Regions from separate parts of the Pigmentiphaga aceris genome, predicted to be linked through region 1. Evidence: predicted binding sites of a transcription regulator. Region 1 holds the regulator's gene; the other holds the start of a gene.

Evidence for each region. Region 1 encodes FliA, which starts transcription of late flagellar genes. Its sites were predicted from a motif close to CTAAAGTTTNNNNNNNNNNNGCCGNTA; they were not measured.
Region 2: FXN63_RS09400 (DUF5610 domain-containing protein) is a predicted target of FliA. The motif match lies at 2,667-2,693, and genes of this name have one in related genera.

What each region holds. Positions count from the first base shown of each region.
Region 1 covers NZ_CP043046.1:3,751,576-3,755,994, forward strand. Annotated here, with positions in the region: gene flgA (flagellar basal body P-ring formation chaperone FlgA) at 89-784, shown strand; gene flgM (flagellar biosynthesis anti-sigma factor FlgM) at 913-1,206, shown strand; gene FXN63_RS16275 (hypothetical protein) at 1,265-1,603, shown strand; gene FXN63_RS16280 (RNA polymerase sigma factor FliA) at 1,753-2,475, opposite strand; gene FXN63_RS16285 (MinD/ParA family ATP-binding protein) at 2,486-3,100, opposite strand; gene flhF (flagellar biosynthesis GTPase FlhF) at 3,165-4,419, opposite strand, start outside.
Region 2 covers NZ_CP043046.1:2,212,002-2,216,420, reverse strand. Annotated here, with positions in the region: gene FXN63_RS09415 (homoserine dehydrogenase) at 1-645, opposite strand, end outside; gene FXN63_RS09410 (Mth938-like domain-containing protein) at 881-1,261, shown strand; gene FXN63_RS09405 (peroxiredoxin) at 1,320-1,784, shown strand; gene FXN63_RS09400 (DUF5610 domain-containing protein) at 1,942-2,589, opposite strand; gene FXN63_RS09395 (PhoH family protein) at 2,818-4,419, shown strand, end outside.

The DNA.
Region 1 (4,419 bases):
TGGCCCATCCATTGAAAGCCCGAGAATGAACGGATTTCTACCCCTGTTTCCACCTTCGCGTACCCACCCCGCGCGTAAAGTGCAGTCCATGCTTCTGATCAGATCCCTTGCCCTGGCCACCGCGCTGCTGGCATCGACCCCGCTGCTGGCAGCCCCGGTCGATGCGCAATCCATCGCTGAAATCGGCGAACGGATGCTGCGTGATCGCGCCCAATCCCAGGCCGACGTGCTGGGTGCCGAAATCGCTGTCCGGGTGCCGACACTGGCCTCCAGAGCCGCTGACGCGCCCTGCAAACCCGAAGTTTTCCTGCCGCCCTCCTCCAGATCCTGGGGCAAGACGCAGATCGGCTTGCGTTGCGCTGACAGCAACTGGACAGTGCGCCTGCCTGCCGAAGTGTCATTGACCGCCACGATTCCCGTGCCCACGCGTCCGATCAAGGCAGGCTCCGTGCTGGCACAGGGCGACTGGACCTTGACCGAGCTGGATGTTGCTGGCTGGACACGCGGCGTGACCGTTGATGAACAAAGTCTTGCCGGCTCACGGGTAACGCGACCGCTGCGTGCCGGTGAACCAATTCCGCCAGACGCACTGACCTCGGCAGCCCGCATGGGTGTTGGCGAACAAGTGCGTGTGTTGTTGATCGGCAAAGGATTTACCGTTCGCTCTGCCGGAGAAATCGTTCAGCAGTCGACCGTGGGCGGTTCAGCCCGGGTAAAACTTGAATCCGGACGAACGGTGTCGGGTACCTTGCGCGCGGACAAGCAGATCGAGGTACATCTGTGAGAACATATGCTGGCACGTGCCCGCGCAACTAGCGCGCCAAATACACAAACTGATAAAGTTCCTGGCGATATAGCCCTACAGTTTTAAGCAGGCCCGCCGTTACTAGGGTATATCGCAGGAGTCATGTCGTGAAAATCACCCAGAACGGTACCGATCCGCTTCGTCCCAGCAGCAATGCTCAGGCCGGAACACGCGTTCGCCAGACCAACGAGCAAGGCGCGCCCAGCGGCGTGAGCGCCAGCTCTTCATCGATCCAGCTGTCGGCTGCATCGCGCGAGACGCAAGGCAGCGAAGCACCTTTCAACGCTGCCCACGTCGAAGAAATCAAACAAGCCATCCGTGACGGCAAGTTCAAGGTGAACGCCGAAGCTGTGGCAGACAAGTTCCTGCAAATTGAACGCGAACTCATCACTTCCCGGTAATTCCCTCGCGGGATTACAAGGCGTAGACGCGGCTACCCTCAGCCGCTTCGAGCCCTTGATGCAACGTTGCGATGCGACGGGTGCCCAGCTGACCGATGCCATGGCACGCGGCGATTCCGACCTGGTCCGCAGTCTGGCGGGCGAAGTCGCGCAAATCCTGTTGAGCCTGCAAAAAGTCTTGCCGGAACTCGCAGAGCAACTCAGCACGGCAGATGAGTCAGTGCGCCAGGCATGGCGTGTCCGGATCGAGAACACGGCAAAGCCGCTGCGCGTTGCTGCTGCACTCTCCGACATTCAAGCTCACGCAGCCAGCAGTCGCCTGGCAGTACTGGCACGTGCCGCCGGTCTTGAGACCACATACGGTCCTGGCGGCCAACTGACGCTGAAGACGGTCTAAGCGTCGCAGCAGAACAGTGCCACCACAGTACTGCAAAGACATCCGGCCGACGATCCGTTGCCGGATGTCAGCCAGAAGCAGTTAGAAAATCCCCAAAATCCCCAGTAAGAAATCCCTTTTGCCGATTCAGTCGCCCAGCGACCTGAACCTCAATTGGCGCGCCAGCTCTTGAGTCGTGTCCGCAGGCGTGCAACCGCCTGAGAATGCAGCTGGCACACGCGCGACTCGGTCACGCCCAGCACGGCAGCAATTTCCTTCAAGTTCATCTCGTGCTCGTAGTACAGGCCCATCACGAATTTCTCGCGTTCGGGCAGGCGCTCGATACCTTCGACCAGCGCTTCCTTGAAACGACGATCGGTCAGCCGTTCCTGCGGATTTGCCGAATGGTCGGCAATATGGCGGTCCAGATAGTTGTCGCTATCTTCGTCCGAGTCCATATCCTCGTAGTAGAAGAGGTGCGAGCCGCGTGCATCGGCCAGCATGTGCCGGTACTCGTCGATCGGCACCTCAAGCGCTTCGGCCATTTCGTTTTCCGACGGTGCGCGCCCCTGCTTGTGCTCAAGCTTCTGCATGGCCACGTCGATTTTGCGCTGCGTCTGTCGAACGCTGCGCGGCAACCAGTCGCCGCGGCGCAACTCGTCGAGCATCGCACCGCGCACCCGCTGCGTGGCGTAGGTTTCGAACTGGGCACCCATGCCCTCTTCGAATCGTTCGAGCGCATCCATCAGGCCGATCATGCCGGCCTGGATCAAATCCTCGATCTGGACACTCGCAGGAAGCCTTGCCACCAGGTGGTGTGCCATGCGGCGCACCAAGGGGACATGGCGCTCCAGCTGTCTATCACGTTCTAGCGTGCCGGCTCGGTTGTACATGAGATCTTATTCAGGAAATATCCAACTCGGCGTGCAAGCCGAGAAAACGCTCGGCGGTCAGGCTGAGCTGGGTAGCGGCCTCCATCGCCGCGGCCCCCGCCCAGATAGACACCGACAGTTGCGGCAAGATGGCGTGCAGCCCTTTGATCAGCACATAGGCTGTCATCAATTGCCCCGGCTGCGAATCAACCACCATGATGAACCGCGTGTTTTCACCACTCCACGAGGCAAGCTCGCTCGCCCGCTGGCGGCCTGCCCCGATGATCAGGATGTCGGGCACCGACGGCAATGCCACGACAACATCCAGAATCTCTTGCATGGTTACATCGCCACTGACAACCCGCATCAAGGCGCGAGCTGCCGGCAGCAAGAAGCAGCCTGGCTCGATCGCGTGCAAGGCGTGATCGGCAGTGGTGTGGCCGTCCAGCAAATGGCCTAGTTCGAAGCGTGGCGTGACCGAGAACGCCCGCGCCAGGTCGCCGTATGACGGATCGAGCACCAGGGGTGCGCGACCTTCGCGGCGCAACGCCAGCACACGCCGCCGGATGGCAGCCGCGCGCACGGCTGAATTGGTTGCCCAGACGATCTCGACAACCGGCGTCGCAGGCTGCAGCAATCGACGCAAGCCCGATGCCTGATCAGTTAGTTCGCCAGAATATAGTGACGTGCCCTGCACGGTCAGGACTCCATCATGAGACGCGGGCCGGATTGCCGGAAGGGGCATCCACCGCAGGCATTGAAGACCAGTCCAGCTCATCGCCTTCAAGCTCGAACAAGGACGAGCCGCGCTGCTTGAGCGCGCGATGCACCAACAACTGGATGTTGGCACCGTGCAAGTCTTCCGGTACGCGCTGACCCGTGGTCAGGAAATGCAGCGGCAGCTGATGACGAATGGCGGCGTCCAGCGGACCGCCAAGGCGCACCGCTTCATCGAGCTTGGAGATGATCGCGCCGGCCAGGCCGTCGCCGCGATACGCCTGGACGATGTCTTCGGCCTGTTCTGCATGCGCACCACCCGGCAGTACCAGCAGGCGCTGCACGTTCGTCACGGCAAGGGATTGCAGATGTTCGGGGATGCGCTCGTCGCGCTGGCTCATACCGGTGGTGTCCACCAGCACCAGCTTGCGGTCGCTCATGCCCAGCAAGGTGGATTCAAGGTCTTGGGCACCGCGTGCGGTGTAGACATCGACGCCCAGAATGCGGCCGAAGGTACGCAGCTGGTCAACGGCACCGATCCGGTATTGGTCGGTGGTGATCAGACCAAGTGAACGGGCACCGTACTTCACGACGCAGCGCGCGGCGATCTTGGCCGTGGTCGTGGTCTTGCCCACACCCGTCGGGCCGACGATGGCGTAAATGCCACCTTTTTCGACAATGCTGTCAGCCAGCGGCACCGTGCGCAGATTGCGCACCAGCACTTCGCGCAACCACTGTTCTGCTTGAGCCTCGGCGTAATCGTCGGGCAGGCGAGCCAGAATCGTACGCGCCAACACCGGCGAGAAACCCGAGTCGACCAGCGTGCGCCACAGATTGCGACGCATGGGGTTGCGGTGGGTGGCATCACGCCAGGTCAGCGCGCCCATCTGCTGGGACATCCACTCACGCATGGCGCGCATTTCTTCCATGACCGGTGCGGTCGCGGCAGAAGCAATGGCCTGCGCATCTTCCGGCGAGATCGCGGGCGCTGCGGCTGGCTGGGCTTCAGGCGACGAATGCGAGGCAGCTACCGGCAAGCTGGGTTGCGACTGGCGCAGGGTCTCGCGCATGCCTTGTTCGGTTTCCGACACGCGGCTGCCCGATTCTGCAATCGGGCGCACGCGGGGTCGTTCAGGTTCGGGGTGTACGGCTTCACGTTGGGGACGGCTTGCCTGCGGCAGATTGGAGCGCACCACGTGCTGCGCCTGGTCCTCATCCATGCGCGGCCAGGCCGGCGTGCCGCTTTGC
Region 2 (4,419 bases), 1.5 Mb from region 1:
GCCGAAGGCAATCGATGCCAGCAAGGTCAGCTTGTGCGCAGCGTCCACACCTTCGACGTCGAAGGTCGGGTCGGCTTCGGCGTAACCGAGTGCCTGTGCTTCTTTCAGCACGTCGGCAAACGGCAGGCCACGGTCGCGCATTTCCGACAGGATGAAATTGGTGGTGCCGTTGATGATGCCGGCAACCCATTCGATGCGATTGGCGGTCAGGCCTTCGCGAATGGCCTTGATGATCGGGATGCCACCGGCAACTGCCGCTTCGAAGGACACCATCAGGCCCTTGCTGCTGGCCAACGCAAAGATTTCGTTGCCATGCTTGGCCAGCAGGGCCTTGTTGGCCGTGACCACGTGCTTGCCCTGAGCCAGCGCTTCCAGCACCAGGTCACGGGCAATGCCGGTGCCGCCAATCAGTTCGACCACGATGTCGATAGACGGATCGCGCACGATCTCGAACGGATCGGTGACGACCTCGGCGTCATTGCCGACACGTTCCTTGGCGCGAGTCAGGTCACGTGCGGAGACCTTGGTGACCACGATGCGGCGTCCGGCGCGACGCGCGATTTCTTCGGCATTGCGTGCCAGCACTTTGAAGGTACCGCCGCCAACTACACCAAGGCCCAGCAGGCCGACTCGAATGGGTTCCATCTGACTTTCCGTAAGCTTTGAATCACACGGCGGAACCAGCTTTCACCGATTCCGCAAAAATGGGATCGCGGGGTCCGTCCCCGCGACAATCCTGTGGGCAGCCGCCCGTCCTTGCGGAACAGCCACGCAGATACCTTGCGAGGCTAACCCTATAATCTATCGGAAGCCCTTGGCCCCGGCAAATCGCCGCACCGCCACATACCGCCATTTCCCGTCATTCTTTGCGGAATTCAGCATGAGACTGCACGTCGACTCCAATCCCAACGCCAATACCATCACTGCCTATGGTTCCGGCTATCTGGACATCAACAAGGTGCGCCACGACTACGCGGTGACCTTCGGCACCAGCGGCACGGTCGAGCGCTGGCCCGTGACGTCTGTCGACGACATCAACGCCGACGCGCTTGCACAGGCGTCCAAAGACCAGCCGGAAGTGTTGTTGATCGGCACAGGTTCACGCCAGCGCTTCCTGACCGGGCCGCTGATCAAGCCCTTGCTGAAGGCCGGCATCGGCGTTGAAGTCATGACTACCCAGGCGGCAGCACGCACCTTCAACATCCTGGTTGCCGAGGGACGGCGTGTTCGCATCGCGCTGATTCCCGAGCAGGATGCGTAGTCCGCCCATCCCCTTCCCAGACCCTCATTTACACACTGACTTACACACAGGAATCTGCATGCGTCCCCTCGTCGGCCGTCCCGCGCCGGGCTTCACCGCCGCCAGCACCCAGGGCGAAATCAGCCTGAGCGATTTCCTCGGCAAACCCGTGGTGCTGTATTTCTATCCCAAGGACAGCACACCGGGCTGCACCACCCAGGCACAGAACTTCCGTGACCAGGCCGAGGCGTTCAAGGCAGCAGGTGCGGTGGTGCTGGGCGTGTCGCGCGACAGCATCAAGTCGCACGAAAACTTCCGTCTGAAGCAGGAATTGGAATTCACGCTGGTGTCCGATCCGGACGAGGCCGTGTGCCTGGCCTATGACGTGATGAAGCTGAAGAACATGTACGGCAAGCAGGTGCGTGGCATTGAACGCAGCACGTTCCTGATCAACGCCGAGGGTCTGCTGGTGCAGGACTGGCGTGGCCTGAAGGTGCCGGGCCATGTGAACGAGGTGCTGTCAGCCGTGCAGGCACTGGGCTGAATATATATAGGTCCAGACGTAAAACAGGCGGGTCCGCAGACCCGCCTGACGTACCCGGCTGACGTACAGCACGATCAAAGAACATGATCGACAAAGCCTTGTGGCCAAGGGCAGAAACGTTTCCGTATTCAGGCGACGAGCCCTGCCCTTGTCACCCTCAAGCTGCGGGTTTGGTGCTGTCAGACTGAACGCCAGCCTTTGCTTCGGTCGGAGTACCTGCCTGAGCACCCGCCTCAGTAGACTCCTTGGGCTGGAATTTCGCCATGAACTCGTCAAGCCCCTTCATCACCAGCTCGTAGGTCTTGTCCACGTTGCTGGCCACATCGCCTTGCAGCGCGCTCAGGCCTTCGAGAATGCCACGCGCGTCTTTGAAGCCCTGCTCGATCCCGCTGCGAATCGTCTCCATGAAGGCCGCGGCCGTCTCGGATTCGTCTGCATTGGGATGTTTCTTGGCGAAAGCCTCGTAGAAACCAGTCGCCAGACTCACAATCCGCCCAGCCGTACCCTCGGGTGAATTGTCTTGCTGAGACGCGGTTTGCAGCGCAGGAATGCCGCTGCCGTCGTCCAGCAGTTCATTGAGCTTGTCGACCACATTGCGCAGCACCAGCTGCTGCGACTCGTTTCCAGCGCTGATCGACACCGTCAACGACGCTTGCACGATCTGCGTATTCACTTGTGCCTTGTTGCGCGCCATCGCTTCGGTAGCGGTTGGCGCGGGCTTGGCGGAGGCCGACGCGCTGGTGGCGTCGGGATGGGTGGTGCTGCTGGTGTTGCTATTGGCAATATTGGATGTCTGGATAGCCATGCACGTCCTCCAAAAGAAGCGCCTTGCGCGTGGCAATACTTCCGGCAATGATCGCCCCGGCGTACGCAATGCGTGACTAACGGCAAGCTTAATCAAAGCTTAATAGTTGGCCGACTGATGAATTACGACAATGCTGGTTGCCAAATCCAACCTAAGCACGGTCTTGCTCCATAAATCCGCCATGGAAGTGCAGTATCGTTAAGGCTCCTGACGAGGAGACCTGTATTCATGCCGCTTCCCAAGATGCCCACCCGCCCCGCCTCGATCCTGAGTGCGTCGGACGGTGAACCTGCAGCAGCCGTGACGCGCGCCAAACGCAAGCCGGCTGCAACCGAGCCGGAAGTTGTTGTTCCCCCCTCCCCTCCTCTTGTACAGCCCGAATTGACAGGCATGCGTGCCACGCCGGCCAAGTCCGCACGTCCGAAACGCGGCAGCGATGCCGTGTTGCTGTCCAGCGCAGCGAAGCGCGCAGCACCCGCTGCTCCCGCGGTTGCCCAGCCCCTGGCTCAGACCGCAGCTGCGCTGCCGGTCGACGCGCCTTCCGCACCGGCGCGCAAGTCTGCGCGGGTTGCCAAAGAAGTCGCCGCACCCGTTGCCGTTGCGGAAAAAACACCCAAGACCAAAGCAGCTGGCAAAGCCGCACCGGCAGCCGACGCACAGCAAGCTGTTGCCGCCGTGGCACCCACCGCCACGGCACGCCCGGCGGCGCGCAGCCGTCCGAGCGTCGAAACCACACGCCGCGCGGCGCGTGCGCACGCCGATGCCAAACGCATCTTCGTGCTGGACACCAACGTGCTGTTGCACGATCCCAGCTCGTTCTTCCGCTTTGCCGAGCACGACGTCTTCCTGCCGATGATCACGCTGGAAGAACTCGACGACCACAAGAAAGGCGTGTCGGAAGTCGCACGCAACGCCCGCCAGGTCAGCCGCCTGCTTGACCAGCTGGTGGTCAACAGCGAGCAGATCGACGACGGTATTCCGCTCGACAAGCTGGGCAACCGCGATGCGCTGGGCCGCCTGCTGTTGCAGACCACCAGCATGACCGGCGAACTGCCCGACAGCCTGCCGGTGGGCAAGGCCGACAACCAGATTCTGGGTGTCGTCAGCGCCGTCAAGATCAAATACCCGGACCGCGAAGTGGTACTGGTGTCGAAAGACATCAACATGCGCCTGAAGGCGCGTGCACTTGGCCTGCTGGCCGAGGACTACTTCAACGACCAGGTGCTGGAAGACTCAGACCTGCTGTATACCGGCATGCTGCAATTGCCGGACGACTTCTGGGACAAGCACGGCAAGGGCATCGAGTCCTGGCAGCAAAGCGGCAGCACCTTCTACCGGGTAACCGGCCCGCTGTGCGCGCAATTTGCAGTGAACCAGTTCGTGTACTTCGAGGGCAGCATGCCCTTGTACGCGCAGGTGCGCGAAGTGGTCGGCAAGACCGCCGTGCTGCAAACCCTGCGTGACTTCACCCACAACAAGAACAATGTGTGGGGCATCACCGCCCGCAATCGCGAACAGAACTTCGCGCTGAACCTGCTGATGAACCCGGAATGCGACTTCATCTCGCTGCTGGGTCAGGCGGGTACAGGCAAGACGCTGCTGGCGCTGGCGGCGGGGCTGACGCAGGTACTGGAAACCAAACGCTATACCGAGATCATCATGACCCGTGTCACGGTGCCGGTGGGCGAAGACATCGGTTTCCTGCCAGGTACCGAAGAAGAAAAGATGCTGCCCTGGATGGGCGCGCTGGAAGACAACCTCGACGTGCTCAACATGGGTGACAGCGAACACAGCAGCGGCAGCGGAAGCGGCGGCGACTGGGGTCGCGCG